DNA from 4 places in the Psychrobacillus sp. NPDC093200 genome. Region 2 is predicted to be linked to each of the others. Evidence: predicted binding sites of a transcription regulator. Region 2 holds the regulator's gene; each other region holds the start of a gene.

Region 1 (8,406 bases), on a different contig from region 2:
AAGCCTACAAATAAAATATCTGCTTCTTCATGAGGCGCGTTGACATACACCGGTTGGTCGAAGTTAACGTAGTTCAGCTTTTTCATACGCTTATCCATTTGGGCCTTACGATTTAAGGCTGCCTCTGAAGGCTTACCAGTTTCGTCATGCTCTACCCCTGTTACGTGGTGGATAGCATGCTTCATGCCAGGTAATACACGAGGAGAAATACCATCCTCTGTTACTTCATAGCGTTTAAAGTAAGCCTTATCTTCAGTTTCTGGAAGCTCTTCATCAATCATTAAGCGACCGCGACGAATTTCAATTTTAGAATAATCAAAAGGCTCTACTGTTTGCTTACCAAGTGATAATTGTAAGTCCGAAAGAATAATTACAGGTAGTTGGAGCTCTTCTGCAATGTTAAATGCTTGTATCGTATCGTAGAACGCTTCCTCACCAGTACTTGGTGCAATAACAACCTTTGGAATCTCACCATGTGTGCCGTAGATCATTTGCATCAAATCGGACTGTTCTTGTTTTGTTGGTAATCCAGTAGATGGGCCACCACGTTGAGTATCCACCACCACTAATGGTTGTTCGGTCATACCTGATAATCCGATTGCCTCCATCATTAGAGACAAACCAGGACCTGCAGATGCAGTGAATGCACGTACACCACCATAGTTAGAACCAATTGCCATTGTTGCTGCAGCAATTTCATCCTCTGTTTGAATAACTGCTCCACCGAATAGTGGTAGCTTTTTAATCATGTATTCCATTATTTCAGAGGCTGGTGTGATTGGATACGCTGCCATAAAGCGTACTCCAGCGGCTAATGCTCCCATAGCGATTGCATCGTTTCCAATCATGAATAGACGACGGTTGCCATCAGCAGGAGCTACCTCCCATTCTCCTAAACGGTCGCCAAGCTGCTGTGCCATAGTGTCATAGCCTTGTTGAATAGCTTGCATATTTTTTTCTACAACTTCTTGCCCTTTTTTACCAAAAATTTCATCGACAACGCTCTGGAATACTGCTTTGTCTAAGTTTAATAAAGCAGACGTTGCCCCAATTGCCACCATATTCTTCATAAGAGAAGTTCCAAGCTCAGAAGCAATCTCTGTAAAAGGTACGATATACATTGGTGCTAGACAGTCCTCTGGTGCCTCAGGTGAAAATTTAGCATCAGCTAGTATTACACTCTGTTCTGTAAGCTCTTTATAATTTACATCAATGGTTTCCTGATCGAACGCCACTAAAATATCTAAGTTATCTGGAATGGTACGTACTTGAGTAGGACGTACACAAATTTTATTGTTAGTATGTCCACCTTTAATTCGAGAAGAGAAATGACGGTATCCATATAAGTAGTATCCTAGGCGATTCATAGCCATAGAGAAAATCTCGCCCGTACTCTCAATACCTTCTCCTTGCTGCCCTCCTACTTTCCAAGAAAGCTGTTGCAACATATAAACATCTCCTTACTATTCTCTTTAAATGCTTTTTTCCTTCATTAGTTTATCACGAAGTAGGGATATTCACTATGTATTCCCTGTTTTTTTATAGAATTTCAGACCTTTGACGGAAATGCTTCGTCACCAATTATTCAAAAAATTAGTACTGTATGTACTTTCCCCAAAATTTAAGCCGCCACTTATAATAAGTAGCGACTTTTTGCATAACTTTATATAGAGCGCAAAGTCTCCTTATGGAGAACGATTTGCAACAATATATTATTTTGTTTTCTTTTCCACCAGTAATTTCAAAGCAGTTCGGTCTTCACCAGAGATAACAATATCTGTGAAAGCCGGGGAGCAAGTTAGGTCTGTGCCACTTGGAGCAACAAATCCTCTTGCTATAGCAATAGCTTTTATCGCTTGGTTTAATGCTCCTGCGCCTACTGCTTGCATTTCTGCATAACCTTGTTCTCTTATAACTGCAACTAATGCACCAGCAACTGAATTTGGGTTTGAACGAGAAGATACTTTTAAAGAATCCACTATCATTTCTCCTTTTATCGCTATATTTATGAACTTGCTTTCGTTCATAAACTAACTTATGCTCGGAAGAAATTATTTAGACATTTTTAAGCCTCAAATGGATAATCTTCGTTAATATAAATTCTTTCCTGATGTATCGCTTTACCTGTTTTGTTATCTACCTCTACGAAAAATCCACTTAGTACCGAACGCCCACTCTTTGGCACTTCAAAGCGAGTTGGCATATTTGTTTGAAAACGGTACAGGACATCTTCTTTTTTCATACCTAATACTTCGTCATAAGGTCCTGTCATCCCTACATCTGTAATATAAGCAGTACCACCAGGCAGAATACGAGAATCTGCTGTTTGTACATGTGTATGAGTACCAACAACGACAGATGCCTTTCCGTCTAAATGCCAGCCAAAAGCAATCTTTTCACTTGTCGCTTCTGCATGAAAGTCTACAAATACGATTGGCGATAGCTTTTTTGCTTCCTCTACCATTTCCGTTGCCATCTTAAATGGATCTTCATGCGGCGGCAAGAAGGTTCTGCCGTGCATATTGATAACTGAAATAGTATGACCGTTTTTTGTAACAGAGGTCATTCCTTTTCCAGGTGCCTCTTCTGAAAAATTAGCTGGGCGAATTAAATAATCTGTATCATCAATGAAATCCATAATTTCTTTTTGGTCCCATGTATGATTTCCCATAGTTACTACATCTACCCCCATATGTAAAAGGGAGTTAAAAATATTTTTTGTAATGCCTCTACCTGCTGCTGCATTCTCTCCATTTGCAATTACTACATCTGGATTATATTTTCTTTTCAATCTTGGCAAGTAGCTTTCTAACGTATCTCTACCAATAGATCCAACAATGTCACCAATAAATAAAATTTTCATTATTTTAATAACTTCCCTTCACGAAAAAAAGGCTTCATTTCGAAGCCTTTTAATTTCAATTTCATTTTTTCTTTACTTATTTTGCATACTCGACAGCTCTTGTTTCTCTGATTACTGTTACTTTAATGTGACCAGGATAATCGAGCTCTTCTTCGATTCGCTTACGGATATCTCTAGCCAAGCGATGTGCTGTAATGTCATCGATTTGGTCTGGACGTACCATTATGCGAATCTCTCTACCCGCTTGAATAGCAAAAGATTTTTCAACACCATCATATGATTCTGAAATCTCTTCCAACTTTTCTAGACGGCGAATATAGTTTTCCAATGTTTCACTTCTTGCACCTGGTCTTGCTGCGGATAATGCATCTGCAGCAGCTACTAATACCGCAATAACAGATGTAGCCTCTGTATCACCATGGTGGGAAGCGATACTGTTAATCACTACTGGATGTTCTTTATACTTTCTAGCAAGTTCTACACCAATTTCTACGTGACTACCTTCTACTTCATGGTCAATAGCTTTACCAATGTCATGTAGTAAGCCAGCACGTCTAGCTAATGTAACGTCTTCCCCTAGTTCAGCTGCTAATAGTCCAGCTAAATATGCAACCTCTGTGGAATGTTTTAGTACGTTTTGTCCGTAACTTGTACGGTATCTTAAACGACCTAAAATTTTCATCAAATCTGGGTGTAAATTATGAACACCTACGTCAAATGTAGTCTGTTCACCAATTTCACGAATTTGTTCATCTACTTCTCTTCTAGATTTCTCTACCATTTCTTCGATTCGAGCTGGATGGATACGTCCGTCTTGTACTAATTTTTCTAGAGCAAGTCGAGCAGTCTCTCTTCTAATAGGATCGAATCCAGAAAGAATAACAGCTTCTGGCGTATCATCAATGATCAAATCAATACCTGTTAATGTTTCTAACGTACGAATGTTTCGTCCTTCGCGTCCGATAATTCGCCCTTTCATCTCATCGTTTGGTAAATTTACAACTGACACAGTTGTTTCAGCAACATGATCTGCCGCAAATCTTTGCAAAGCAAGTGAAAGTATTTCTCTAGATTTTTTGTCAGCCTCTTCTTTGGCTCTTGTTTCTGACTCTTTAGTCATCACAGCAATATCGGTTGCTAGTTCGTTTTCTACCTCTTGAAGAATAATTGTTTTTGCTTCTTCTCGTGTTAACGTAGAAATACGTTGAAGCTCGCTTTGTTGCTTATCAACTAATTCATCCACTTCACTTTCCTTCTGTTCGATATGCTGTTGTCTTTGTGTTAGAGCATCTTCTTTACGCTCAAGACTTACTTCTCTCTTGTTTAGAGCATCATCTTTACGATCTAGGTTCTCTTCTCTTTGTAATAACCGATTTTCCTGTTTTTGCAGTTCCATGCGGCGTTCTCGGATGTCAGATTCAGCTTCATTTCGTAATTGGTGAGTTTCATCTTTGGCTTCTAATAGTGCTTCTTTCTTTAATGCTTCTGCTTCTCGCTTTGCTTCCTCTAAAATGAGCGCAGAAGATTGTTTTGCACCAGTCACTTTTGAATCATTCACTTTTTTCAGATAAGTGTAACCAACAGCGCCACCAACAAGTAGACCAAGCAAAGCGGAGATGATAATTTCCATCATTTCGAACACCCCCTATTGCTATACTTTTAAGTTTCAGTTGGCACAAATATGCAATAATTAGTGCATATTTGTACAGCCTTTTTATCATTTAATAAAGAAATTATACAATTTTAATTGTATAGATGTAGAAATACTCTGTCAAGGAAACGGGAGAATATTATTAGTTTTAGGGGAGGGGGGTCTTCATATTATAAAGAGCAAAAGAAAAGTATAGGGTGATTTTGGGTAAATACTTTTTTATTGATATTATGATATGTGATAGATATGGTTAATTTTTACTTCAGATGGACGCTTTTCACAAGGAAGCATAACCCTTCTCCTTCGATTATTGCCATTGTATGCTAGCTTATCTTTCTCACCAACAACAACCAAGAGTCTTCACCTAAAAAATCGTTTGGATCAAACTTACTCATTATATAAAGCTATCAAATAATATTTTCCTTGAAAAATGAATAATAGATGAATATACACTTTCCACCGTAGGTATGATATGCCATCCCGGGGTTCTCAGCTATAAACTTTATTTTAAAAAAAGGTATCAAGAGATAGACTCTTAATACCTTTTGTAATTCTTCCCTAAAAGAAGAAGCTTAACTTTTTATTTTTCATCATCTAAAAGTAGCTCGAATTCGCCGTCTTCTTCCTCTTGTTCATGTGCTGCAATAACAAATGAATTTGAAGTCATTCCTAAAGATTGACGAATTTTTGATGCGATTTCGTCTTTAATAGCAGGATTTTCCTTCAAGAATTGTTTAGCGTTTTCTCGCCCTTGACCTATGCGTTCTTCATTGTATGCATACCAAGAACCGCTTTTTTGGATAATATCGTATTCAGAACCTATGTCGACGATTTCTCCTTCTTGAGAAATCCCTTCTCCATACATAATGTCTACTTCTGCTGTTTTAAATGGTGGAGCAACTTTATTTTTTACTACTTTAATTTTTGTTTTGTTACCCATAATGTCAGTACCTTGTTTAATAGCTTCTGCACGTCTTACTTCCAAGCGAACGGAACTATAGAATTTAAGCGCACGACCACCTGGTGTTACCTCTGGGTTACCAAACATTACGCCTACTTTTTCACGAATCTGGTTGATGAAAATAGCTATCGTGTTAGATTTGTTAATAACACCAGAAAGCTTACGCAAAGCCTGAGACATTAAGCGAGCTTGAAGACCGATATGAGAATCTCCCATTTCCCCTTCTATCTCTGCTTTTGGTACTAAAGCTGCTACGGAATCAATAACTATGATTTCAACCGCACCACTGCGAACTAGAGCTTCTGCGATTTCAAGGGCTTGCTCTCCAGTGTCAGGTTGAGATAATAATAATTCATCGATATTAACGCCTAGTTTTTGTGCATAGACAGGGTCCAATGCATGCTCAGCATCAATAAATGCTGCTTGGCCACCAGTTTTTTGAATTTCTGCAATTGCGTGAAGAGCTACTGTTGTTTTACCTGAGCTTTCAGGTCCATAGATTTCAATAATACGGCCACGTGGATATCCGCCTATTCCAAGAGCTGCATCCAAAGCTAGGGAACCACTTGAAGAAGTGGAGATTTCACGGTCTGTTTTCTCTCCTAGCTTCATAACTGAACCTTTCCCAAATTGCTTCTCTATTTGTTTTAAAGCCATTTCTAACGCTGCTTTACGATCATTAGCCAAATGTATTTCCTCCTAGAAACTATCATTTTTTTTACTATCTTTAGTATACTCGGTCTTTGAGAAATTTACAAGAAAAAAGCGAACATCTATTCGTTTATTTATTAAGACTATCATAATTTGATAGGAAAAAACAGCTCAAAATAGTATTTTGGGCCGTTTTTTATAGTCAAAATTAAATTTTTGAAAGTCCCTCTTCTCTGAGTATACGGATAAGATAATGGATTGCAAATTTCACAGTTCTTAATCTATTCGTGTTTCTCATGCCTGAAAGATTCAATTTATAGGATATTGGCGCAACGTCCCCATAGGCAATTCCAATCCAAACCGTACCGGCCGGTTGGTCGCCATGTCCGTCTGGACCTGCAGCTCCAGTGATACCTACACCAATTGTTGTATTAAATTTCTCTTTAACACGGATTGCCATCTCCTCGGCAACCTGACTAGAGACTACACTGTGTTCATCAATGGTTTCCTTCTTAACACCTAGTTGATTGATTTTTACTTCTTCAGTGTAAGTGATAACACCACCTACTAGCGCAACCCCCATTCCCGGGACCGCTGCCAACTCTGATTGGAAAAGACCTGCCGTCATACTTTCTGCAGCAGATATTGTTAGTTCATTGTCAATTAGAATATCTCTTAACTTCGAGGCAAGTGATTCGTTATTATAGCCATACACATATTTACCGACACGGTTTAAAATTTCAGCCTGTAGCATTTCAATGCTTTTCCATGCTTCTTCCTCAGTGTCTGCTTTCGCAGTAAGTCTTAACGTTACCTCTCCATCAGAAGCCAAAGGAGCTAAAGTTGGATTTGTTTGATTGTCTAACAAGTCTTGGACCTGTGTCTCTAACTCTGCTTCTCCTATTCCATAAAAGCGTATTACATGAGACATAATAACGTTTTCTTTATACAACAACTTAGGTAGTAGTGGCTTAGCCTCAAATTGGAACATCGGTTCCAATTCCTTTGGGGGCCCAGGTAATAACATATATGCATGGTTCTCTGTTGAAAGAAGCATTCCTGGAGCCATCCCATGCTTGTTTTCCAAGACTGTACAGCCTTCTAAAACCAGCGCTTGTTTTTTGTTATTCTCAGTCATCATTCTTCCTGATCTTTTAAAGAAATCTTCTATATACATAATCGCGTGATCATCAAGTACAAGATTTTTGTTAAGGTGTTTAGCAATTGTTTCTTTTGTTAGGTCGTCCTTAGTAGGCCCTAAACCTCCTGAAAAAATAATTAGGTCTGCTCGTTCTTCTGCGATTTTGATGGAGTCTAATAACCGATTGGGATTATCTCCAACTACCGTATGGTAATATACGTCTATCCCTAACTCCGCAAGCTGGGAAGATATGAATCGGGCATTTGTATTAGAAATCTGACCTAATAATAGCTCTGAACCTACCGCAATAATCTCTGCTTTCATTCCTATACTTCCTTCCTACTTTGAGTCAAGTAACACTTTACGATTCAAATAGAAATAATCAAATCCCGACCATACTGTGAAGAATAGACAAACATACAGCATAATCATATCGAATGGGAAGTTGAACATTTCAAAGAATACATTTCCTAATAGTAAGGATGAAATCGCAATTATTTGTGTCCACATTTTTATCTTGCCAAGCTGGTTTGCCGCCACTACCTCTCCAGTATTAGCTAAAATTAATCGTAGTCCAGTCACGGCAAATTCGCGGCTGATAATTAATATAACTACCCAAGCTGGCGCAACTCCAAACTGCACGAGAATTATTAATGCCGCTGACACAAGCAATTTATCTGCTAATGGGTCCAAAAATTTACCCATATTCGTTACTAAATTATATTTTCGAGCGTAATAGCCATCGATAAAGTCTGTAATAGAGGCGATAATAAAAATAATTGCACCTATTAGATGGTTTGTTGGGATTGTTGCACCTAAAAAGCTAACTTCTCCCCAGTTAAAGTCTACTAGCATAAAAATCATAAAAATTGGGATTAAAAAAATTCGAAACATAGAAATTCTATTTGGTATATTCATTTTGAAAAACTCCTTTCATCTTTCAAACAAAATAGCCATCTCATCGATGACTATTTGTTGAACTGTATAACTAAATTTTGTGGGCTTTTTTCTGTTGGAAATTCTACTAACTGGTCATTAATATATACCTCGCTGATTAGAACATCCCCAACACGAACACGGATTTGGGACTTATCTGTTACATCCAATTCGTATGGAGTCCCTGAATTGACCCAGCTATC
Region 2 (8,406 bases):
AGTTGCTGGTATATCCTTTAATCCACCCTGGAAAGAACCAATCGCTGTTCTAACAGCACTTACGATCACAACTTCATTTGTCACGTGAATTTCCTCCTTAATATTCCCTTTTTCAATAAAATCTAATAAATCAAATTAAAAGTTTGCTTGTTCAACCATCCATTCATTACAATAAAAGAGGGAGGGATGAATATGTATAGTTTACCAAATAAAGTGACAATAATCGAGGTAGGACCAAGAGATGGCCTACAAAATGAAAAAAATGAGGTTCCAACAGAAATAAAATTAGCTTTTATTGAACAGCTTCAACAGGCTGGTATAGAAGAAATGGAACTAAGTTCTTTCGTATCACCAAAATGGGTTCCACAAATGAAAGACTCAAAAGAGATCGTTACGAAAGTTAAAAAAGTGGGTAGACAATTTGTACTAACACCAAATAAAAAAGGTGTAGAGCTAGCAATGGAAAATGGAGCTACTAGCTTCGCAGTTTTCGTAGGTGTATCAGATAGCTTCAACCAAAAAAATATTAACAAAACTACAAGAGAAAGTATGGATGAATTAAAGCCTATTGTGGAAAAACTAATGGAAGATGGACATTTTGTCCGAGCATGTATTTCTACTGCGTTCTATTGTCCTTTTGAGGGTGCGGTCGATCCACAAAAGACAATCGACCTATGCAAGGAATTCGTGTCATGGGGTGTAAACGAACTTAGTGTAGCAGATACCATTGGAATGGCGAATCCAAAAGAAAGCTATAATTTATTCCATGCTATAAAAAATGAATTTACGAATACATTAATTACTGCACATTTTCATGATACTCGCAAAATGGGGATTGCCAATATATTTGCAGCCCTACAGGCCGGTATTTCAAGATTCGACACATCTGCAGGTGGCTTAGGAGGATGTCCTTTTGCACCCGGTGCCACAGGAAATGTAGCAACTGAGGATGTTGTGAATATGCTACATAAAATGGATATTTCCACCAATATCAATATGGACGAATTATTAAAAGCAGTCAATATCGTTGCTCCATATGTTTCCAGACCAATTGAGACAGGGATGTATAGATTATATAAGAGCAAGTAGGAGCTGAGCTTATGAAAAAAAGAGTTATCGTTTGGACGAGTATTTTCACAAGTATTCTTACAGCAGTAGCCACTGTGTTTGGTTTTTTTCTCACGAATAAACTCATGTACATGAAGAAAAAAGAAGATGACTTTATATACAATAGAGAAATTACTTCCAAACGTTTAGATGAGGTCTGGTTTAATGCTGTAAACAAATTAGAACGGTGGATACCCTCGAAGAATGGTTACTCTCTGAAAGCGATTTTCATTGAACCTCTCCAAACGAAGAATTACGTCATCATTTGTCATGGTGTTACTGAGAATAAGATTAATTCGCTACGTTTTGTAAGAATGTTCGAAAGACTTGGCTTTAACTGCGTCGTCTATGATCATCGTAGACATGGTGATTCTGGAGGTAAAACGACAAGCTTTGGTTATTACGAAAAAATGGATTTACAGGCAATAGTGGAAGCAGTTCGGGAACGTGCAGGCGAAAAAGCGGTAATTGGGATACACGGGGAGTCAATGGGAGCAGCCACCACCCTGCTATATGCCGGTTCTATTATTGACGATGCAGACTTCTATATCTCAGATTGCGCATTCTCTGATTTTGAAGACCAGGTTTATCATTTACTTACCCAAACCACCCCACTTCGCTCTAGCTTAGCCATCCGATTTGCTAATCTCTTCTTAAAATGGCGAGATGGTTACACCTTGAATTTGGTATCTCCGATTGATGTAGTAGATAAAATAGAAAAACCTGTTTTATTTATTCATAGTATGGAGGATGATTTCATCTTGCCAAAGATGACAGAAGATTTATATGAAAAGAAAAAAGGACCTAAAATGCTCAAATTATTCGATGTAGGAGCACACGCTAAATCGTTTAATGAAAATAGCAAGGAATATGAAGAAGTTGTATCAGATTTTTTAAAGCAATATAGCTTGCTAGGGGAAAAATAGGCATTTCTAATTTGATTTTAAACGATTAATATTCCATTAATTAAGCATATTGAATAATAAAATTTTAAGATTAGGATTCCATTATAGAATTGGAATCCTCTTTTTATTTTTATTGATAACAAATCATTCCTAATTGAAATCTTTACATAATAAATTCAGAGTGAAAATCTCCTTAAAGAGAATCTATATTCTTTGGGAGTCTACTTTAATAAAATTCAACAAATATTTTTGAAGTAATCCTTTTTCATACTAGAAATAATCCTAAAATAAAATGAGTGTATATAAAAAACTGCAAACAGCTCAATTAGTTTGAGATGTTTACAGTCAGAAAGCACCCAATTAATGAGTGCCTTTAATTATTTGTTTTGCATTTTATTCATTTGGTTCATCATTTGTTTCACTTGTTTTTCGGATGGCTTACGACCCATCTGTGCCATCATCATACGTAGCATTTGTTCATTGATTGGTGGATTTTCTTTCAAATATTTCATCATATATTGTCGTGCTGCAAAAAATCCGATTACAACACCACCGATTAAAGCGACAATTACTATAACAACCCATATCCAAGTATCCAATTTTTCTCCTCCTTTACCAACTTCTCTACGTGTACAAGACACCAATTGAAATTATACTATAAATTTCATAGGCATTCTATATAAATTCTTTGATAAATAGCAATTCGAATACTTTTAAGAGAAAGTATTCGAATTGCAAAGAAGAATATTATTTTTGTAGTAGATTTTTCATCTTAGAAACAACATTTCCTACACTAAAGCCATATTCCTTCATTACGATCTCTCCAGGTGCACTTGCACCGAATTGGTCTATTGCAATAACGTCACCTTCGAATCCAACATAACGATGCCATCCAAGAGAAGATCCCATTTCAATAGCAAGGCGTTTTGTTAAGTTAGAAGGCAATACAGCATTTTTATATGCAGTATCTTGTTTTTCAAATCTATCCCATGATGGCATAGATACTACAGAAACTTGAATTCCTTCTTCTGCTAAAGCTTTTTGAGCCTCTACTGCTAGTCCAACCTCTGAACCTGTTGCAAGTAAGATACCCTCTGCATTTTCAACTGGTGAAACGATATAAGCTCCCTTTTCCACACCTTCACTAGCTTGGTCTACAGAACCTTTAAGTGTAGGTAAGTTTTGACGAGAAAGCACTAACACAGTTGGTTGATCCTTAGAGGATACAGCTAATTTCCATGCTTCCGCTGTTTCATTTGAATCAGCTGGACGGATTACTGATAAGCCTGGCATAGCTCTTAGTGAAGCTAAATGCTCAACTGGTTCATGAGTTGGTCCATCTTCCCCTACTGCAATACTATCATGAGTGAACACATATGTTACTGGCAATCCCATTAATGCGGATAGACGAATTGCAGGGCGTACATAATCACTGAATACGAAGAATGTCCCACCGAACACATGTAGACCGCCATGAAGGGCCATACCATTAAGAGCAGTTCCCATTGCAAACTCACGAACACCAAACCAGATGTTTTTGCCCGCATAGTTATCTGCAGAGAAATCTCCAGCATTTTTAATAGTCGTTTTGTTAGAACCAGCTAAGTCAGCACTTCCTCCGAAAAATGAAGGCAGATTTTGAGCGATAGCATTAATAGCTTCACCTGAAGCTGCTCTACTTGCTTGTGAAGTTCCTTCTTCATAAGTTTTAAGTGCATCTGCAAAGTTTGCAGGCATCTCTCCATTAATCGCTTGTTTTAGAGTTTGAGCTAGCTCTGGGAACTCTTTTTCATAAGTAGCTAATCTTTCGTTCCATGTAGCTTCTTCTTGAACACCTTGACGCTCAGCAGCTTCCTTGAAAGTTTCATAAACTTCCTCTGGTACATAGAAATCTTCTTCGAATAACCATTTATATTCTGCTTTAGCTAATAGAGATTCTTCTTTGCCAAGCGGCATACCATGAGCATCTGCTTTTCCGGAGCGGTTGGGAGAACCAAATCCAATAACTGTTTTCACTTCGATAATTGTTGGTTTATCGTTTTGTGATTTAGCTTTGTCGATTGCAGCTGAAATTGCTTCAATATCATTACCATCTTCTACATAAATATGGTTCCATCCGTATGATTCAAAACGTTTTTCAATGTTCTCAGAGAAAGATTTATGTAAATCTCCATCTAACGAAATATCATTACTATCATACAATACGATTAGTTTATCTAATTTTAAGTGTCCCGCTAGAGAAATAGCTTCAGCAGCTACACCTTCCATCAAATCTCCATCTCCGCATAATGCATACGTATAATGATCAACAATAGAATGTCCTTCTTGATTGTAAGTAGCAGCTAAATGCGCCTCTGCCATGGCCATACCTACAGCCATACCTATACCTTGTCCTAAAGGACCAGTTGTTGCTTCTACCCCTGCTGTGTGACGAAATTCTGGATGTCCGGGAGTTTTAGAGTTCCACTGTCTGAAGTTTTTAATCTCTTCCATAGGAAGATCATAACCACCAAGGTGTAGCAAGCTGTATAACAGCATTGAGCCATGACCTGCTGATAAAACAAAGCGGTCGCGGTTAAACCAATTAGGATTGCTTGGGTTGTGGCGTAAATGTTTTGTCCATAATGTGTACGCCATTGGTGCAGCTCCCATAGGAAGACCTGGATGACCAGAGTTTGCTTTATCGATTGCATCGATAGATAGAGTACGAATAGTCGTAATTGCTAATAGATCTGATTGTAATGACATGAATGACATCCTCTCGAACAAAATTTTTTCTATAATAATAGTTTAGACAACAATTCGCGTATTATCAATGGTTTCTGAAATGATTAGTTAATTCAGAAATTTACCCTTTTTCGCTTGTTGTACCTTTTCTGGTGTAACATCGTTTCCAGAAGGGTCGATAACTTTTACACTTTCTATTGTATCTCTCATTGTTGCTCTAAATGTTTCCAAATATTCTTTGCGCAAAGCACTTTGTTCCTTTGCTTCCTCAATAGATAATCCACTGGACTTAGACTTTTTTGCCAGCTCATTAATACGTGCTAGTTTTTCTTTACTTAACATATTTTTCATCCTTTCAACTAACTCTTATATAAAGGTATGAAAAAAACACACGAAGTGCAAGTCTTTACCCTTCGTGAGTCTCTTTAAATTCCATATATCTTCTATGTACAGTTGCTTTACTTATATTAAAACCTAATCCCTTTAATGTAGAGGTGATTTCCTCGTATGTGAGCCCTGCGTTCCGTAATCGGACAATTTCATCAACAGGTATATCTATTCGCTCTCTTCCCTCAGGGTTTCCTCGAGTTTTTAAATTCTTTTCTGGACGATAGCCTTTTGATATCGCGCGCTTCATTCCTCTTTTAATCTTGGCATTATGAATTTTACGTTGATATTCCTCCACCAAGGCAAGGATTTCTAAAAGCATAGAATCCATTTCATTTAAGTTTAATATACCTTTATCCTGTAACGTATAGACCGATGTGTTTGTTTTCTGAAGTAAATGAAGGACAGCCATTCTACCATTACCTCTACCTATTCTAGTTTCATCTTGCACAAACACCGCTTTGATATCATTTTCTTTTACATAATTGAGCATCTCTAATAGCCCGTCTCTCTCAACATCATATCCACTATGCTGATCTGCAAAAACCTGAGAAACCTCACTGCCCTGTTTTTTAGCAAAATCTATCAACTCTTCCTCTTGTCTCTCTAAAGAAGTTTCTTGTGTGGATTTGTCTGTACTTACTCGACAATAAATAACTGATTTCATTCTCCCGCTACCTCTGTTCCATAATTTAAGTGAAGGTTCTCACTTACTTTAGGAACAACTATAACATCCCCAGCTTTAATAGAGGTATCGTATAAATTATTCATTTCTATTACCTGACTAACCCATTCTTCCCTTGAATCTTCTATGCCATATTTTGTTGCAAGAGCCCATAAGGAATCCCCTTGTTCTATTTTGATGTGTGAGTCTTCCTCGTTTGTTATTGTATGTGAGATTACCATAGTTGTCATAAATATAAGATTTAGTCCTAAAAATAATGCTAAAAAATAATTGTTTTTTACCCAATTCATAAAAAAACCCCCAAAATTAGAATGTTTGTTCGGAATGTATGTTCTAATATTAATACGAACATTTGTTTTTGTCAACAAATATTAGAACCTATGTTTGCATAATTTTCAGGACACTGGTATACTATTAATAAGTATTAATCTAGTAGGGAATTTATTACTAAAAGAGGTGAACTCATTGAAGAAAGCGTCTAAAAGACAGGAAGATATTCTAGCTTTTATAAAGGAAGAAGTTCGTAAAAAAGGCTATCCACCATCCGTACGTGAAATTGGTGAGGCAGTAGGTCTTGCTTCAAGTTCTACTGTACATGGACACTTAGCAAGATTGGAAAGTAAAGGTTTAATTCGTAGAGACCCTACAAAACCACGTGCAATAGAAATATTAGATGGTTTAGAGGCTACTGTCGAAAGGCAGGGAGTTGTGCATGTTCCTTTAGTTGGGAAGGTTACAGCTGGTATGCCTATTACTGCAATTGAAAACGTTGAAGAATTCTTCCCGCTTCCTGAAACGTTTGGTACTTCAGATGATCACCTATTTATGTTAGAAATTATGGGTGATAGTATGATTGAAGCTGGAATCTTGAATGGAGATTATGTCATTGTTAAACAACAGCAATCTGCTAACAATGGGGACATCGTTGTAGCAATGACAGAAGAGGATGAAGCAACAGTAAAACGATTCTTTAAAGAAAAAACGTATTTCCGCCTACAGCCGGAGAACTCTGCGATGGATCCGATTATTGTTAATCAAGTCTCTATTTTAGGAAAAGTAGTAGGAGTTTACCGACATATTCACTAATGATTGCTTGACTTCTACAATTTTCATAGTATGATTACTTTGAGCCGATATCATATCTAACAAGAAAGTGGACATTTTTGTTTAGATCATCGAAAAACCCCTTCATGTTCGAGACATGAAGGGGTTTTGTTTATATTATTGCTTGTTTTGATTGTTTTGGTATTACATTCATTCCCTCTAAGAGAGTCTTTGCATCTTCATTAAAATAATGTTTGATGTCTTGTCTTATTAGCAAGGACGGGTTATCTCTTATTATCATTCTCAAAGCTCTAACGTCAAATTTCGTAGCATGCTTATTAATCGTGTAAATCAAGGAAACTTCTTGGCGAGTTAAAGGCTGGGCTCCTGATTCTAGGGTGTCGTTTATGTAAACTAACACACTTCTCGCATTGTCAATAAGTAAATGTTTATTTATATTAACTAGATTTAGATTTTCCTCTATATATTTTCTTGCTGAAGCATAATCTAACTTTTCTATACTATGATTAATCACATTAATTAATTCATTTGCATCCACATTCTATCCCTCCACTATTTCCGGAATTACAGATATATAAGTAGCATTGTACTATATTAACATCAAATTTGTAAGCTCTTTATCCTATTTTAATTCATCGGAACAATAAAAAATATTTAGAAATTCATAAATGAATACATTTGTTTATTAAAATTTATATTTACATTATTTAATATATGTTAATAGAAAGGATTGATTTATTTGGCTTTTCCATATCGGAATGATTACAGAAAAACGTTATTACCTTATTTAAATAGTTTACAAGAAGAAAGCTGGTTTAAAACCTCACCAACCTATCCAAATAATTTGGCATGGGTTATTTCACATATTGCTACTAGTGAGGATTTCTGGATTAATGAAGTGGCACTCCAACAAAAGTTAGTTTTGACTTTAGACAAAAACTCCTCTTCGTTCGAAATACTTAAAGCTTATCAAGATATTCGCATACATACAGACGGAATATTAAATAACTTAACTGATCAACAGTTTAATCAACTGATTGAAGTCCCTAAATTTTCTGATGGTTGGATTCCTCCTTCTCCCCCAACCTATAACTGGGTATTCCATCATATATATAGTCACGAAGCATACCACATAGGACAAATTGGCATCATAGCTCATTTCAATGGTTTTCCTAAACCTCTTTTTTAAATTAGCTTCATTGTCCAACTGAGAATATTGTTCAAAAATTATTTAATGGGGGTGAAACAATTGATCCCATTATTTCGCTACATTAATTTGGCTCTTCTATCCTCAAATCTTTAGATTCAACAAAAAAGGAAGGACTAGAATAAAAATTCTTGTCTTCCTTTTTTTGTTTCTGCTGTTGTTGATTGAAAAGTAATATCTATATGCGTCCCTCCAATTCCACATCTGATTATTTAAGAGCTACATAGTAGGACTTTTCTTCTCCATGCCACTTCATGCCTCAATATTTATTTTCCATAAAAATGTTATTTAAATACATTTTCTAATCCTACTGTTCTCGTAAC
Region 3 (8,406 bases), 550 kb from region 2:
CTGTAATTCCGAGGGGTGCGACTTCCGCAGATAATGATTTTGTAAAAGCTGTTATAGCACCCTTGGTGGCAGCATAAGCAAGTTCTCCTGGCATTGCTCCTAAATCCTGTCCTGATGTCATATTTATAATTCTTCCGTTCGCTCTCTCTCTCTTAAAGCGACGGACAAATTCGACACTAAGCAAAAATGTTGTTCTCATGTTTACTGCATAATGAGCATCCATTGTATTGCCGTCTAATTCCAAATAACCATCTCTTGTCGAATGCGCTGCATTGTTAACTAGTATAGAAGGCGTTCCCAACTCCAGTTCCACTGAATCTAGCACCACTTTGTAAGCATCACTCGGTGATAAATCGATTTCCATTCCTACACAACGGACCCCTAAATTTTCTATCTCTTGCTGTAACCTATTGATCCACTCATTGTCCGCCTGCCAGTTAGTAAAGAATATATCTATTCCTTTAGAAGCTAATTTTCTACAAATTGCAGTTCCAATATCCCTGGGATGACTTGCTCCAGTGATTATTGCTATTTTATTGTTCATAGTTTTTCTCCTATTCTACTTTGAAACTCGATGATAAAAATATATAATTGGAGATTCAAAAAGTAATAATTTCAATATATATGTAAATGAAAATCTGTTATTCTACATTCCGTATTAAGATTTTTTAGACTCTGCATAATTGTATTGGTCTGAAATCTAAAATAATTGAAGTTCACCACTCCAATAACATCTATAAATACCATTATATAACAGAATAATTTGAAAATACACGAAATATTATCTTCTATTTAATTGCTGATTAGAAGTCTTTGTATTATGCCATACTCCCCTTTGCGTATTTACAGTAATGTATATCCACTGATTTCCTAGTAAAGTTGCAGGAAACCAATTAGGGGTATGTTGGCGGGGTAGGTTAGATTACGGTCTAACTGTCCTTTCCAAAGTTCGGTTTTCTCCACATCAGTTTATTCAATTTTTCGGTATAAGCACTCTTCGGATGCCAGAAAATTACCTTTAATTGTAAAAATATCCACATTAGGTTAACCTTTTATAGAAGGGGTGTAATTAATATGAACGGTGATGCTATTGTTTGGATTGTTTTATTATTGTCTCTTGTAATCTGTGATGGTTTAGCAGTGTATTTATACCAAAAAAGGAAAATTCCTTTATGGGTTTCTTCAATTGTTATGGCCCTTTTAGTTCCGGTGATAGTCTATTGTTTTATCGCTTTCGGAATTTATTATGCTAATAAAAACTATGATCCAGATGACACAAGAGAAGGAATTGCTTTTGCAGGAGGATTTATGGTTTTAGTTCTTGCATTGAATGCAATTATTATGTTTGTCATAGGAGTTGTTTTAAATATTTACACATTCATCAAAAATAAACAAAAATCATAAAAAAGTCATGTGTTTTATAACACATGACTTTTTATATTTAGCAAACTAAACACATAACAGCTTCGACTATCTAGCGATATAACCAATACCAGATGCCTGAGAACAATCCCATTATGCGTCACGCAGACAATGTGGGTGGGCAGCTAACAACATGTTTTGTGTAACAACAATAGCGGCAGAGATGGCTTATCGCTCCGCTCGCAAAGAGTACACCAAAACGGAAATCTACAATACTTAGTTCAATATGATTTCTTTTTATTTAAGTATATATAGAAAATAAACATTTGACGGATGCTTCTGCATTATTACCTCTATTACTTTAATTCCCCTACATAAATGGATTGTGGGCGGAAAATGGTGTTGTCTCTTATTTGTTCAATAGCATGTGCAGTCCAGCCTACCATTCTAGCTACACTAAATGTAGGTGTGAATAGTTCTGCTGGCATATCTATCGAGCGCATGATTGCAGCAGCATAATACTCAACATTTGTGTATAGCTTGCGTCCAGGCTTATGCTCTGCAAGTAAATCAATAATTTCTTTTTCTGCTATAGTTGCGATATCTAACCAAGGATCCTTTCCTTGGAGGTTTAAGCATTTGTCTCGAAGTAAAATGGAACGAGGGTCCTCTGTCTTATATATTCGGTGACCAAAGCCCATTATCTTTTCGCCATTTATAATTTTATCTCTTACAATGTCTCTAATCATTGTAGGATTTTTAAACTCATTGAGTAGTGAAATTACCCCTGAAGGCGCTCCTCCGTGCAACGGTCCCTTCATTGTTCCTAACGCTGAAGTTACTGCAGCTGTAAGATCTGACTCTGTCGAAATCGTTACTCTAGCAGCAAAGGTCGAGGCATTTAAACCGTGCTCCATCGTTAGCTTTAAATAGGTTTCAAGCGCTTCAACTTGTACATCTGTTGGTACTTCACCATTTAGCATCCATAAATAATTGGCAGTATGGCTAAGTTCTTTTTTATGCTCTACTATTGCTAATCCTTTTTGGTTTCGATAATGTCTAGCAACTATGACCGGCAGTGCTGCTGTTAAAATTATCGCCTGCTCTTCTAGTGATTTTTCTTTAAATTCTGCATGAGCATAGCCTGATATCGCCGTTCTCATCGCATCCATCAAGGACACTTCCATTGGAAGAGCATCAATAATTGCAATTATGTGATTTGGTAGTTCTCTAAATTCATTTAAAGATGGAAAACTAGTGTTTGTTCGTTCCCCTGTCCACAAAAAATTGGCGATATCTTCAAATGACCCTTCATTTACTAGCTCATCTACTTTTACCCCACGGTATCTAAGCTCTCCTATATCTCCATCCACCGATGCGATTTTTGTATGAACAGCAACTACATCTTTTAATCCTTTTTGAAACATATGAAACGCCTCCTTTTTCTTTATTATATTTAAAAACATTGATAATAAAAATTAAATATATATAATTAACTTAATTAAAAAAGTTAATCAAGTAGGTGAATATAATGGAATATCACTGGTTAAAAACATTTTGTGTAGCTGCAGATACCTTAAACTTTCGAAAGGCATCTGAAAAATTAATGGTCTCTCAGCCAAGTGTGACCGTCCATATTAAATTACTGGAAGAGTATTTAGGTACCCCTCTTTTCGATCGAATAAACAATCGTGTAACCCTTTCGGAGGCTGGTAAATTTTTTCTTCCAGAGGCTAAGCAGCTAGTTCAACAGTCGGAGTCAAGCGTCAATAAAATACGATCATTTGCACAAGGGTATCGGCGTAAATGGACAATTGCTATTTCTCCCCTTATGGCGGAAACCATTCTTCCTTACTTTTTAAAAACATTCTTAAAGCGGCATCCGGATTTAGAAATAAATATAAGGGTAGAGGAATCCCATCTTATAGAGGAATTGGTTGATACAGGGGAAGTAAACGTTGGAATATCTGCGATTGATTCTCAAAAGAAAAATATAGAATCAATCTCTATTTACGAGGACCCAATTTTGTTTTTAATGCCTTTTGATGGATTTGATGAAGAAAATGGACCACCAATAGATGTGAAAGAGATACTTCAGAAAAATTATCTTTTTACTCACCATCATCCTGTTTTTTGGGATGAGCTACTACTGAAGCTAAATAAGCATGTAGTTGGATTAAGAACCATGAAGGTCACACAAGCCCATATAACTAAACGCTTTATTCAGGAGGGGCTCGGTGTATCCTTTCTTCCTCACTCTATTGTTAGAAGAGAATTAATAGAAGGAAAGATGATGCAGCCACATTTTGATCTGTTCGACCTGCCTACTGTCTCAACATTTATCATTGTTAAAAAAAAGAGCGTGCTAGAAGAAGAATTTATCGCACAAATTTCCAAATATTATTTTGGATAAGTTAGACGCGTTAGCTAATGGGCTAACGCTTTTTCTCTAATATGTGTTAAGGATTCTCTTTTGTTATCGCTTGCAGAGGCTGTGGTTGCGTTAATCTTTTGATTTCTTTGTAAATATTTAGATAGAACCATATGAAAACTGCTGCAAAGACCCAACCAGTTATTCTCAAGTAAATCAACATTGTGCCATAGCTATCCACACCATACCTGTCCAAAAGCCATGCCTTAATGCCTGCTAGGGTCAGCCCTCTTATGACAAACATTAGCGTCAACAGCTGAAACCATTTAAATAATTCTTTACGATAGAACAGCTTTCTACTGCTCTCACGGTCATATCCCTGCAAGAATGCCACATCTATAAAGAAAAATAACGGGAGTGGCTTTTTAATGAGCATGGAGACCAAATAGACGAAGCTAAAAGCAACCCCTAAATACACTTGGTTCCATAGCATCCTTTCTGCAGATCCTGATAATATATCAATCACAGTTCCTACCAATAAACTGAATAAGATAAAAATGCCCGTCACATTAAATTCTCGATCTACAATAAAACGTACTATAGTATAGGCAAATCCAGGTGCAGTGGATAACAAAAGTGCCCAATAATCACCTAAACCTTCTCTACCATTAGTCCAAATTAAGTATGGTACTACTACATAAAACAAGATTTCTAAAAAGATATAGTATTTCTTCATTGCCCCTTTATCATCCTTTGCTGTTATCCCACTCATCATACCCTTCTGTAATATATTCCCTATGGATACCTATAATCCTCTTTTATAGTAAAAGGAATTCATTATCATTAAGGTATTTAGCAAATCTAACATTGAATATATCCCAAGTGATTCATCAGTTATCTTGTCTATAATTATTTTATGTTTGAATCTATTTAGACTTAGCACTTCCAAACAATAAAGACCTCTATAAGGAGGTATGTCAGAATGTTTTTATTCTAATATCGTCACGTCCACAATTTCATCCAATTTCACTTCAAAAAATTGGAATGGATCTTCTAATTCGATAATGCGCCTAGTTAAATCAATCCATTGAATTGTCCCTCGATGATATAAAAATTCTCCATCTTTCCAACGTTTAATTTTTATGTCTACATTTCTTTTCATCGCAAGTTCAATTTGTTCTTGAATTGCTTCATAGTCGAACTCATTTAGATCTGGGCGCGGAACTTTTTTTATCTCCTCATGATAGTCTCTCAACATCTTCACGTGTTCAGGCAACATCATCGCCACCCACTTTTTTGAACCTCTATCACGGATTTTAGATAAATCCAACGCGTTCCAGTCTTCCTCGAAATTAGCCATCTCCATCACCTTTCTTTTTTATCATTATACAGAACGTTTGTTCTGTTATCAACCGCCAATTTAAAGCAATTCATGTTATAAAGTATTATTCTTGTTTTTTCCTGTTAGCAAACAATCTATACTAGAAAGCAAGCAAGGCAAAAGTATGTTTTTTGAGTTGAGAATTGTAATAGTACGAACGAAGTCAATTCAAAAAGCGAGTAAGTGAACGACGAATCGTTCACTTACTCGCTAAAGATACCAAGAAGCTCAGTCAGTATTAATATAAAAGAGAATCAAGACACTACAACAATTCTTTTGCTAACAATCGATATACATCTAAACGCTTTTGCTGAGAATGCGGTATACTACAAATCATCGCCTCATCAAACCCATAATGCGCCTGTTCTTCTTGAAGAGTAGTAGCTACTTCTTTTGCAGAACCAACTAAATGGATTTTACGATTTTCCTGGATCATCATGCGATCCATTTCAGATAAATGATAGTTTTGTGCTTCTTCAGGTGTCATAAGCTGGCGAATTTGTCCCTTCATCAGAGAAAGTCTAGATATATCCTGTGGAAGTGCTTCAAATTCTGCCTCTTCTTTTGTTTCAGCAACTGTCACTAAATACGTTACGTTAATCTCAGGCTTTTCCATTAATGCTGAAGGCTTAAAATTTGTACGGTATGCATTTAAAATAGCAGGAGTCATTCCTCCCTGAAAGAATTGTGCAAAGGAATATCCCAAGCCCATCTTTCCTGCCTGAATCGCACTGTTCCCTGTCGAGCCAAGCAACCAAGCTTCGGGAAGCACGATATTAGATGGAGTAGCAATCGTTTTATTGTATACACTGTCCTCGGGAACTTCGTCATTTAAAAGCTGTAATGCAGTTCCTAGTTTTTCATACATATTGTTCACCATTGGTGGACGGCCCTCAGAAAGAGCATGCATCGCATAGTTATCCCCGCCAGGAGCACGCCCCACTCCGAAGTCTATTCTCCCTGGAGAAAAAGCACTTAACGTCTTAAAGACCTCTGCAAGCTTAAGAGCTGAATAATGCATCATCATAACGCCGCCAGTACCAATACGGAGCTTTTGAGTTTTAGCAGCAAGATGGGCTGCAATGACTTCAGGAGCTGAGCTCGCAAAAGCCCCGGTTCCATGATGCTCAGCCATCCACATACGGTGATAGCCTAATTCGTCAGCTAAAAGGGCTAATTCTTCTGCTTTTTTTAATGCATCTGCTGCAGTATTTCCAGCCGTGATCGGTGCTTGATCTAAAACACTTAATTTCATAATATATAATCGTCCCTTCATAGAAAATTCATGTGTATCTCTTTCCTTTTAAATGCTATAGAAATAGTTTAAAAAAGTAAACGAAAGGGACTTAAGTTTTATAAATAAAAAAAGGCGAGAGCCCTTACTGAGGGACTTCTCGCCTGAATATTAATATACAGATGTATTTTCCTTCGAAATATTTTCTAATATTTCTTTCACACGAGCTAAGAAGCGACCACAAACAAGGCCATCTAGCACGCGGTGGTCTAAAGATAGACATAGGTTCACCATATCTCTTGCAGCAATCATGCCGCCATCCATAATAACTGGACGCTTAACAATAGATTCCACCTGAAGAATTGCTGCTTGTGGGTAGTTGATGATACCCATTGATTGAACAGAACCAAATGAACCAGTATTGTTGACTGTGAAAGTACCACCTTGCATTTCATCTGATTTAAGCTTACCAGAGCGAACTTTTCCTGCAAGCTCATTAACTTCACGTGCAATCCCTTTAATAGTCTTTTCATCTGCTTGTTTAATCACTGGAACAAACAATGCATCATCTGTTGCAACCGCAATCGAAATATTGATGTCTTTCTTTTGGACTATTTTGTCACCAGCCCACATAGAGTTCATCATCGGGAACTCTTTTAATGCTTGTGCTACTGCTTTAACGAAGAAGGCAAAGTATGTAACGTTAAAGCCTTCTTTTTGTTTAAACTCATTTTTAATAGAGTCACGGTATTGAACAAGATTAGTTACATCCACTTCTATCATTGTCCAAGCGTGAGGCGCTTCATGCTTACTACGTAGCATATTAGCTGCAATTGCTTTTCGAACGCCTGTAACAGGAATTTCAATATCACCTGCTCCGACTGGAACATTAACAGGAGCAGACTTTGGTTGGGAATTCGCAGGAGCAGAAGATACAGCCGGCGCTTCTTCTACGGCAGATTTTGCAGCAGGAGCAGCCTTTGGAATCTCTCCACTATCTATGATTTTTAGTAGATCCTTACGAGTAATCCTGCCTTCATTACCAGTACCTGTTACTAAAGAAAGGTCTATGTCATGCTCCTGAGAAAGTTTAAGAACTGCAGGAGAGTAACGAGCTTTTATTCCTTTATCCCGTTCTGCCGGTGCTGATTGGATATGTTTATTCACTTCAGCTGGTTTAACTGTTTCTGCAGTTGGTTCTTCTGGAGCTGCTTCCTTCACTTCTACAATTTTTTCCTCGGTAGAGCCGCCTTCTGTTTCAATTGTACAGACGATTTCTCCAACTGCAAGCGTATCTCCTTCATTTGCAACAAGTTCTTTAATGACTCCTGTAAAGGAAGAAGGTACTTCTGCAGTAACTTTGTCCGTATTGACCTCTGCAAGTGCATCATATTTGTTTACATGATCGCCTGGTTTAACTAACCATTTTTCGATTGTTCCCTCGGTTACACTTTCCCCAAGCTGAGGCATTTTAATTTGTTCTAGTGCCATATGGGTTCCTCCTTTAATAGATCAAATTCACCTAAGCATATTTCCAATAACTTAATATTCAGCTAGCTCACGCATTGCTTTTTCTACTTTGTCTGGATTAATCATAAAGAATTTTTCCATTGTAGGGGCATATGGCATAGCTGGAACATCAGGACCAGCAAGGCGCATGATCGGAGCATCCAAATCAAACAAGCAATTCTCGGCGATAATCGCTGCCACCTCACTAATTATGCTACCTTCTTTGTTATCCTCTGTTACAAGTAACACTTTACCGGTTTTGGAAGCAGCCTCGATAATTGCATCTTTGTCTAAAGGATAAATGGTACGTAAATCTAAAATATGCGCAGAAATGCCATCTTTTTCTAAACGTTCTGCTGCTTGAAGAGCAAAATGAACAGCCAGACCATAAGTAATAACTGTTATATCTTCCCCTTCACGCTTTACATCTGCCTTTCCAATTTCAATCGTGTAATCTTCGTCCGGAACCTCTCCTTTAATAAGGCGATAAGCACGCTTGTGCTCAAAGAACATAACCGGGTCTTCATCACGAATAGCCGCTTTTAATAA
Region 4 (8,406 bases), 280 kb from region 2:
AAATTGATGCGTCCTATAATAGCATTATCTTGTTTGATGAGATAAAAATAAGACTCACCTCTTGCCTGTTCTTCTAGCAAAGTCTTATTTCTACTATTAAAAATTTCTGGAAGATAGTATTCTTCTCCTCGAGAGGGGACCATCTGTTCAAAATATACTCTGTTCTTCTGTTCAAAAAGATATAAATCTGTTAAATCATCCAAGCTTAGCATTTCAATACTAATATTCATATAAAACTCCTTTTTGTTGTAGACTAGCTCATTAGCTTACCAATAAAAAGTATGAAAATTGCAATAATTGATAACCCTGTAGATACTGCCAGCGTAATAATACCTCTTGTCATCGCCGCCCAGCCCTTTATGTCCTTAAAACCAACAACTGCCAAAACAAAGGTAGCTAGTGTTAAGCCGAGCACTATAAACAAGGGATGCCAGCCTAGTGTTTGCATGGATAAATCTATCCAATAATTAGAAGATGTCAAGACTAGAAATAGGATTACGGAAATAAGCGCAATGATAAATGAAAAAAGGTTTACATTTACTCGCATAAGCTAGTCCTTTCCGGTTTTGACTATTTTAGATTCGTTACTGTTTGTATTCGCTCTTTCTCTTCCAGTTTATTGATGTATTCAAAAAATCCTATTTGATTTCCCCATGGATCTGAAAATGTAGCCCATTTAGCACCAACTTCCTGTCGCGAATGAATATCAAAATAATCAACACGAAGCTCCTTCATTATTCTTTCACGTTCCACAGTTAGGTCTTTCACTCCTAATCGAAGTGGTCCACTCCCTTGTGCGGGAACTCCTTCTGAGACTTGAAGCCAGCATCCAGGAATTACCTCCCATTCAACAAATCCACCATGCGGAATAAGATCTGCCTCTTTTTTCAACAAAGTTTTATACCATCTATGACCTTCTTGGAAATTAGAAACTCTAATTTGCACTGTCATCTCAAAAAACATAACTTTCCCTCCATATCAAACGAAAAATTGAAAACATAATTGGTTCGCTCTTTCCGATAATCGGTCGGCTTCTTCAGTTAGCCTAAATGTTACTTACTCTTTTTTTCCCATTCACACCAGAAACGCTCGACCCCTGGGTATTTCTCACCAATGCTTGAAACAATAAATCCATAGTTTCTATAAAAGCCAACTGCGTCCTGGTCGGTTTCCGCAGTCAAACGGCGAATTCCCAGTTCCTTCACCATATAGTCCAACATTTTACTTCCTATTCGTTGTTCTCGAAGATTTGGAGAAACAGCGATATGTTTGATCTCTGCCTCATTACTAAGTGTCATCTCAATGCCTATACAGCCCACATAATCGTTGTTTCTTTTCCAGCCATATAGCTTTCTTGTCTTAATTTGTTGATAAAGATTATATTCACGTAAAACTTTATCGCTTGAGGTAGCATGTTCAAGTAGGCTAAAAATGTACGGATCAATAGTATCCTCTTCAACTTTATTCATCTAAACACCTATCCTTTGTTGCTCGTAATGAGCGAACGGTTATAAATCCTGGCTATACGGTTATAAAATTTTTTATACGGTCATAAATTCTCGCTATCCGGTCATAAATAAATTCACGCTATGCAGTCAATCCACTATCATTCATTGATTGTGCTCCACGTATTCAACATAACCAATTAGTAGTCGGAAACTAGTTTATATAATCGTTGAATCGTTTCCATATGTATACCTTCATGATAAAAGCTGAATAGAAGAGCCTCTGTACTAGTATTAAATGTAACGCCCATCTTGTTTGTAAAAGGCTTAGGTAGTGACTGTTCAATTGGAAATGTTTGTTTAATCCTATGTGATTGCTCTACTAGTACTTGAGCAATTTCCTCTAGCGTTGAAGGTGTTTCTCTCCACTTTGCAGGTTTTGTTCCTGCTGCAAAATAGGTTTCATAAGTATCTGGTACACCCATCTCTATCCCTAGTAGCATAAAGCATAACTTTTCTTGGGTATAAGCAATATGCCCAAAATTCCATCGGATGTTGTTGTTAAAGCCATTTGGAATTTCGTCTGCTAGGTTTTCTGGTATTTGCTTGATAGCCTTTAATGTGAGCTCCCGTACTTGATCCATATGTCGATAAAAAATTTTCTCCATTTTAATCCACCCTTACAGTTTTTTTAGTACGCATGCCCTTTAAAATTTTTAACTGCGAGCTATTCTCCAATTGTTTGTAGTGCTCACTTCCTTTTTCATAGATAGCAACCTTCCCAACCTCATTATAATGAATTCCCCAACCATAATTTTTAACGAGTGGGGAGGCTCTAAAGCATGCCTTAGATTTGCTGAAAAACTCGCTTCTCTTTTCTTCTAAATTATTCATTTCAATTTGATTTTTTATTAAGTAGGTTAAAAACTGCACATCCTTCTGGGTGTACTCGTATGGATTACGATAAATAAGATCATATTCTATAGAAGCAATTGTTGGCTTATTGTGTTTTGGTGTGGGGACTATTGCAGATATAACTGTCGAGTCCTCTGAAATGGTGATAAAGGTGTTTGCATAGCACATTTCATAGCAGCTCCTATTACGTTTGGTATGGTTTGTTTACTTTATTACTTTTCAGCATAATGATTAGACAAGTAACCCATACGTTGATGGGGAAAAACAGAAGCATGATTAACAATCCATTTGTCTCTTTTAGAAATTCGCTAGGGTTCTGTTGATAAAGAAATATAGAGGCCGACGCTAATAGCATGAAACTCGCTATAAAGTTGGTAATCATGGCCATCTGCCTGTTGCATCTTTTTAAGACAAAAAGGGAGAAAATAGTTACTAGTGAAAAAGAAGCTGCAATTACAGCTATATTAATCAAATACAAAAACATCCCCCCCTTAACTTCTTCCTATATATTCGCCTTTAGCAGTTTAATCACCTTCTCATTTCCAAAGGTTTCCCATTGCAATTTAAATAAAAATAAACTAACTTTATAGAAAAAAGGGAAAGGACTGAAAAAATTGAAATCAAATAAAATTACCTCCCAAGAGGATTTAAAAAAAGCTTTCGCAATTAGAGAAGAAGTATTTGTTAAAGAACAGGGTGTGCCTTTAGAAGATGAATTTGACCAATTTGATACCCTTTCCGGGGATTGTCAGCATATTCTAGTTTTAATTGACAATGTAGCAGTTGGGACAGGTCGCTTAAGAGTAGTAGATGAATTCGGAAAGCTAGAGCGTATTTGTATTCTTCCGCCTTATCGAAAATTAGGATTAGGGAAAGTAATTGTCAAAGCTCTGGAGGATGTTGCGAAAGAATTGAAAGTTTCGAAAGTGAAGCTTCATGGTCAAACCCATGCTGAAGGATTTTATACTGGACTTGGATACAAAACAACTTCGGATATCTTCATGGAAGATGGTATTCCTCATATCTTGATGACGAAAGAATTCACCTTAATTTAACTATTCTAAAAATACTGTTATATGTTATAATATAATTAAATCTGTTTGGAGAAAGGATACAAAAACTCGTATGCCAACTTTTACTTTGTAATGGACCAACTAAATTGGATAGCACTTTCCCTTAAAAACATCTGTTTTAACCAAGGGATTAGTCTGCCCATCTACCATTACAAAGGGACAAGAGCAAACCAGTAGTTTCGTATGCTTTTTGAGGTCCTTTTAGGGGCCTTTTTTAGTGCAAATTAATAACGATCCTGCCAACATCCAAACGGATGCGATTGTTCCTTTATCTTATATGAGGTGAAGGAAATGACCGTTGTATATCACAATTGGGAAATACTAAAAAAACAAACGATTCGTAGAGAAGTAAAGCACTGTAAAATGTGCGGGAAAAATTCCTTGTTTACTGATACAAATATTCGAAGACATAATTCAAATGGAAAGCATATATACCGTTTTGCCATTTATAAATGCGAAAAAAACCATACCTGGAATAAAAAATTAGATATTTATAAAACTTTTCGAAGACATGAAAGAGTCCACGGTCGTGAACCTGTAAACAAAGAAAGCACGTTGACAGAGCTACCTGTAAATCTTTATATGGAAAAGCTTATATCGGAAGTTCATGTAACGATTAAATCTGTAGAAGGAGTTTATCGAATTGATTTTCTTCTTTCTCAACAAATACCTGACTGGAGCAGAACAGCTGTTGTAGACAAAATAAGAAATGGTTTTATTTTAGTAAATGGTCTATCGATTAAGCCAAGCGCAAAAGTTATGCCGAATGACACCATTATGATTAAGCTGCTTTAACTGACCTTCCCTGTGAGAATATGATTAATTTTCACAGGGTTTTTTTATCGTATTTTTTCTATAATATTTGTTCATCCTATTTCTTATGACCTCCGAGCAAGCCCGCTCGTTTCACTGCAGTGCCAGCTTCGGTATAGGAAACTGCGCGTAAAATAGCGGTTGAACCATACTTGCTACGCAGATAATCCATCGTCTTTCCAAGCTTGCGTTCCTTCCACTTTCCTTCTTCAAAAAGGCTAAGCTGCATAGAGTTCTCCGGCTCTAGATTAGTGATAGAAATGGATAGCCTTCTCACTGGACTACGGTCATAAAACTCATCAAATATTTTTTCGCAAATTTTATAAATCTTCATAGTCGCATTCGTCGGTTCATCTATGGAGCGTGAACGATTAAATCCTCCCCCAAAAGAGTCTTTACTATAGCCCACTGCAAGATGTATAGTGCGCCCCACCATATTAGCCTCTCTTGCTCGTCTTGCCACATCCTCACACATTTCCAATATGACTGCCATTACTTCTTTTTTTGTCCGGTAATCTCGAAACAACACCTGCCCCTTTCCATAGCTTATCTGGCCGTCTACAATGGGCGCTCCCAGTTCAGAGAGATCTATCCCCCAGGCATGGTGATACAATTGATTTCCCATCACTCCAAATTTATCCTCCAACAACTTCAAGGGAGTTTTTGCTAGCTGTCCTACATTGAAAATCCCCATGTTATTTAGTGTTTTTTCTAAACGAGAGCCAATTCCCCACATTTTACTTAAAGGTGAAACAGGCCATAGCTTTTGTTGAACATCTTCATACGTCCATTTGGCAAAACCTGTTTTTTTGGCATCCAAATCAAGCGCCAGCTTTGCCATAAGCATATTTGGCCCCAGTCCAACAGCACATGGAAGCTGAAACTGATAATGCAAACCGTCCTGTATACGTTTCACCGTGTTCTCAATTGGCCCCCAAAGCCTTTCTGTTCCCCCAAGGTCTGCAAAGCATTCATCCACACTATAGACATGAATCGCTTCACTTGGGACAAACTGATTCAAATAGCGCGTGATTTCCATTGAAACTCGAACAAAAAATTCCATTTTTGGTTCCAACAGATGGATAGAAGGATCGTCTGGTATTTCAAATAACCTCGTCCCGGTCTTTACGCCAAACCTTTTTTTCATTGGAGGAGAAGCAGCAAGCACAATGCTCCCCTTCTGCTCCAAGTTTCCAATAACAGCAATAGGCGTATTCATCACATCTAGTCCTGCTTCTGCCGCTGCACAGCTCGCAAAAAAGCTTCGAATGTCGATGCAAATAATATTTCGATTTTCTAAGCCCTCATACATAAAATCTACTCTCCTTCGAAAGGAACATTCGTTCGTTCTTATTATTATATTGCAAACGTACGTTCTTATTCAATGGTAATGTAGACCATTAGGAAGGAAAACACTTAATCGAATAAATTGAATAAATTCATTACTCATGAGAAACAATTTCAACAGGTAATTGGGACACTAATTCTAATAACAAAATAAAGACAAGCCTAATCACGATATAGGCTTGTCTTTATTAGCAAGATAAAATTTTTACATAGGTTCCTTTTACTGCTCGTTGCAATGCCGTTTGGTTTAATTTTTGAATCTGCTTAGAGCAGTCAGAAGCTCTTACTAAACCATTTTCCGAACAAACTAGAGGGTCTATTAGTCTAACCTTCATTTTCTGATGAAAATCATAATTGGTTAGCTCGTCTATCACTTCAACAGAAGGATGAAGCTTTTGAAGAGCATGTTGAATTTCATCATCCTGTGAGCATACTACCAATTGGAGCAACTGATCATCCTCCAAAAGAAAATCCTCTAATGTGATGATTTGTTTATCCAATGCTGCCTTTAAAACAAAAGCTAACTGGTAGTTGCCATATAAATTTAAAGGATTCATAAAGAAATCAATTACTTCCTCATAGTAGACCGATGTAAACCACTCGGCGATTTCTATATTTGGAAGAACCATTTTACCGTCTTTCACGATTAGATTCTGTAAAAAATGTTGAACTTCTTCCATTGAAATATTTCCATAGGCATACAGATCGCGTAATGTGTAATCGACACGATCTGCACATAAATCAGGGGCACTTTGCTCGAGCAAGGACCATCTCGAATCATTAAATAGGATGTCTTTTAAGTTATATCCATATTTAGTTAGGATAGTAGGTATTGAGGAACCGTTAATTATTCTACTATATATTTTTTCATGATAGTCCTCGTCCTTATTATCCAGAACAAAATCGATGACATGAGAAAAAGCAGTATGTGAAACATCGTGTAGAAGACCAGCAATCTGTTCTTCTAACGAACCCCCTATTTTTTTTACTAGAAGCATGACACCAATGGAATGCTCATATCGAGTGACATTCCATTCTTTCTTTACTAAATAGCTTGCCCCGCCTTGATGTATGCCCTTTAATCGTTGAACAGGCTTACAATTTATTAATTCTTCTAATACTCCATCTACATAAAATTCTCCATATAAGGAATCCATAATAAGCATTGAAGATATCCTCCTTAAGCTCAGACTTTTTGCTTTTCTTTATCCTCATAAAGAAGTTGCATCTTTTCTTGTAGTTGCTGCTGGTTCCATTCAATGATGTCCTCAGACAGAAACGATACTTTCTTTCTCTTTGGAATATTGACTTGTCCGTTCACTGCGCGAGTATAGCCTTCTATCATTGCGGAAATTGCCAAGATGAGCAATGCAAAGCATATAGCAGGTCCTAGTGGAAGCCATGGTACACCTTGCAGATATCGGAAAGATGAACCAAAAAGTCCTGCCCATTCATAGGCAATAGACTTTGGAGGATCTCCAAACATAGGGTCATAGCTAACTGCTGTACCTCCAATATACAATTGGAGCAACCCGAGATGCGTAAACACAACTAATGTTTCGACGACCTGTTGTCCATACAAAACGAATAATTTCTCTCTCATCATTGGAAATAGGTGACGGGTAATGATTCTCGGTCGACCAGCCCCTAACGTTTTAGAAGCCAGAATATATTCCTCCTGATAAAGCAGATTGGCCTCGTTGCCTATGAGAGAAGCCACAATTGGTACGGTGATAATGGCCATTAGCACAACCTGGATAATAATTCTCTCCCACACAGTTGTAGAAAATCCCTCCATCGGCTCCCATAGCACTGGGTAAAGCATAAGATAAGAAAAAATAGTCATAGGAATATAATGTAGAGGATCGATAGCGCTATTAATAATGGCCCGTCTCTTCTGCCAATAAGTACCGATTGCAAATCCTAGTGGTACTGCAATAAGCATTCGAACAGCTGCAACTCCCATGGCAGATATAATGGTATATTTTGCTCCAAGCATGATTTTAGCAAACATGTCATAGCCATATTGATCGGTCCCAAGTGGGTGCATCCAGCTTGGGGATAGTGGAGCTGCTTCTATTACTCTGCCATTTTCCATTAAAAAATAAGTTTGTTTCGGATCTGGCCCAAAAATCCACTCAAATATAAAACTGCCTATTAAAAAGAAGGCTAATATAGTAAATCCAAAAACAAAATATGGCTGTCTCCAAACTGATTTCATCTTCATCCGATTGCTCTCCCTTTGTTCAAATGACGTAGAAAATACCACTCGCCAAAACTATAAAGGAGAAACACTGGGAAAAAGAAGCTGCATACCGTGATTAAAAATAACTCTCCTGAAATGTTATTGCTCAAATAATACATAATACCGGGCATATTGAACATTCGTTCAAGAATGAATAAGTTTGAAAGCATGAACCACATAGTCTTTTTCGATTGAAAGAAAATACTAATAACTGCATTTCTAAAAATATGTATAAGTAGAATAGCCAATTTACCGAATCCAAGAGACCTTGCAAGCTCTGCATACATTTTACGTTCTTCAGCCTCGAAAGTAAGCATACTTAAACGATAGAGCTGAACCATTGGTAGAATCATCAGACAAACCACGGGAAGTAAATAAATTTTTTCCCCACCAGTAACAGCTATTTTCAAGAATATACCTGTATGCTTATGGATAATAATGATCAATAGCTGAATAAGCATAATAACCAATATGTCCGGAATCGATTCCAAAAAGAAAAAAACTGTTTTAATACGTTGTCTAACCCGTTCCTTACATAGCATAGTTAGCACTGTAAAAAATAACGCCA

What was found. Region 2 encodes LexA, which represses DNA repair genes until DNA is damaged. Its sites were predicted from a motif close to CGAACATATGTTCG; they were not measured.
Region 1: a site for LexA is predicted at 6,242-6,255, ahead of recA (recombinase RecA). Genes of this name have one in related genera too.
Region 3: a site for LexA is predicted at 5,124-5,137, ahead of ACQKNZ_RS10300 (YolD-like family protein). Genes of this name have one in related genera too.
Region 4: a site for LexA is predicted at 5,580-5,593, ahead of ACQKNZ_RS11745 (DNA polymerase thumb domain-containing protein). Genes of this name have one in related genera too.

Annotation. Positions count from the first base shown of each region.
Region 1 covers NZ_JBNNVC010000001.1:1,415,341-1,423,746, reverse strand. The annotation lists gene ACQKNZ_RS06910 (2-oxoacid:acceptor oxidoreductase subunit alpha) at 1-1,448, opposite strand, end outside; gene ACQKNZ_RS06905 (stage V sporulation protein S) at 1,713-1,979, opposite strand; gene ACQKNZ_RS06900 (TIGR00282 family metallophosphoesterase) at 2,066-2,863, opposite strand; gene rny (ribonuclease Y) at 2,940-4,493, opposite strand; gene recA (recombinase RecA) at 5,095-6,162, opposite strand; gene ACQKNZ_RS06885 (competence/damage-inducible protein A) at 6,335-7,591, opposite strand; gene pgsA (CDP-diacylglycerol--glycerol-3-phosphate 3-phosphatidyltransferase) at 7,607-8,185, opposite strand; gene ACQKNZ_RS06875 (helix-turn-helix domain-containing protein) at 8,236-8,406, opposite strand, start outside.
Region 2 covers NZ_JBNNVC010000002.1:1,083,734-1,092,139, forward strand. The annotation lists gene ACQKNZ_RS13155 (acetyl-CoA C-acetyltransferase) at 1-84, opposite strand, end outside; gene ACQKNZ_RS13160 (hydroxymethylglutaryl-CoA lyase) at 193-1,089, shown strand; gene ACQKNZ_RS13165 (alpha/beta hydrolase) at 1,101-2,033, shown strand; gene ACQKNZ_RS13170 (YneF family protein) at 2,390-2,611, opposite strand; gene tkt (transketolase) at 2,760-4,760, opposite strand; gene ACQKNZ_RS13180 (DUF896 domain-containing protein) at 4,848-5,081, opposite strand; gene ACQKNZ_RS13185 (YneB family resolvase-like protein) at 5,146-5,793, opposite strand; gene yneA (cell division suppressor protein YneA) at 5,790-6,101, opposite strand; gene lexA (transcriptional repressor LexA) at 6,277-6,897, shown strand; gene ACQKNZ_RS13200 (hypothetical protein) at 7,028-7,414, opposite strand; gene ACQKNZ_RS13205 (DinB family protein) at 7,616-8,065, shown strand.
Region 3 covers NZ_JBNNVC010000002.1:535,786-544,191, reverse strand. The annotation lists gene ACQKNZ_RS10325 (SDR family oxidoreductase) at 1-544, opposite strand, end outside; gene ACQKNZ_RS10320 (hypothetical protein) at 1,075-1,404, shown strand; gene ACQKNZ_RS10315 (citrate/2-methylcitrate synthase) at 1,719-2,789, opposite strand; gene ACQKNZ_RS10310 (LysR family transcriptional regulator) at 2,894-3,775, shown strand; gene ACQKNZ_RS10305 (VC0807 family protein) at 3,822-4,505, opposite strand; gene ACQKNZ_RS10300 (YolD-like family protein) at 4,722-5,093, opposite strand; gene ACQKNZ_RS10295 (LLM class flavin-dependent oxidoreductase) at 5,377-6,369, opposite strand; gene ACQKNZ_RS10290 (dihydrolipoamide acetyltransferase family protein) at 6,520-7,839, opposite strand; gene ACQKNZ_RS10285 (alpha-ketoacid dehydrogenase subunit beta) at 7,891-8,406, opposite strand, start outside.
Region 4 covers NZ_JBNNVC010000002.1:806,901-815,306, forward strand. The annotation lists gene ACQKNZ_RS11700 (GNAT family N-acetyltransferase) at 1-230, opposite strand, end outside; gene ACQKNZ_RS11705 (hypothetical protein) at 254-547, opposite strand; gene ACQKNZ_RS11710 (VOC family protein) at 571-963, opposite strand; gene ACQKNZ_RS11715 (GNAT family N-acetyltransferase) at 1,053-1,469, opposite strand; gene ACQKNZ_RS11720 (DinB family protein) at 1,646-2,113, opposite strand; gene ACQKNZ_RS11725 (DUF6157 family protein) at 2,115-2,528, opposite strand; gene ACQKNZ_RS11730 (hypothetical protein) at 2,545-2,838, opposite strand; gene ACQKNZ_RS11735 (GNAT family N-acetyltransferase) at 2,975-3,415, shown strand; gene ACQKNZ_RS11740 (cytoplasmic protein) at 3,725-4,228, shown strand; gene ACQKNZ_RS11745 (DNA polymerase thumb domain-containing protein) at 4,305-5,558, opposite strand; gene ACQKNZ_RS11750 (HD domain-containing protein) at 5,782-6,759, opposite strand; gene ACQKNZ_RS11755 (ABC transporter permease) at 6,780-7,820, opposite strand; gene ACQKNZ_RS11760 (ABC transporter permease subunit) at 7,817-8,406, opposite strand, start outside.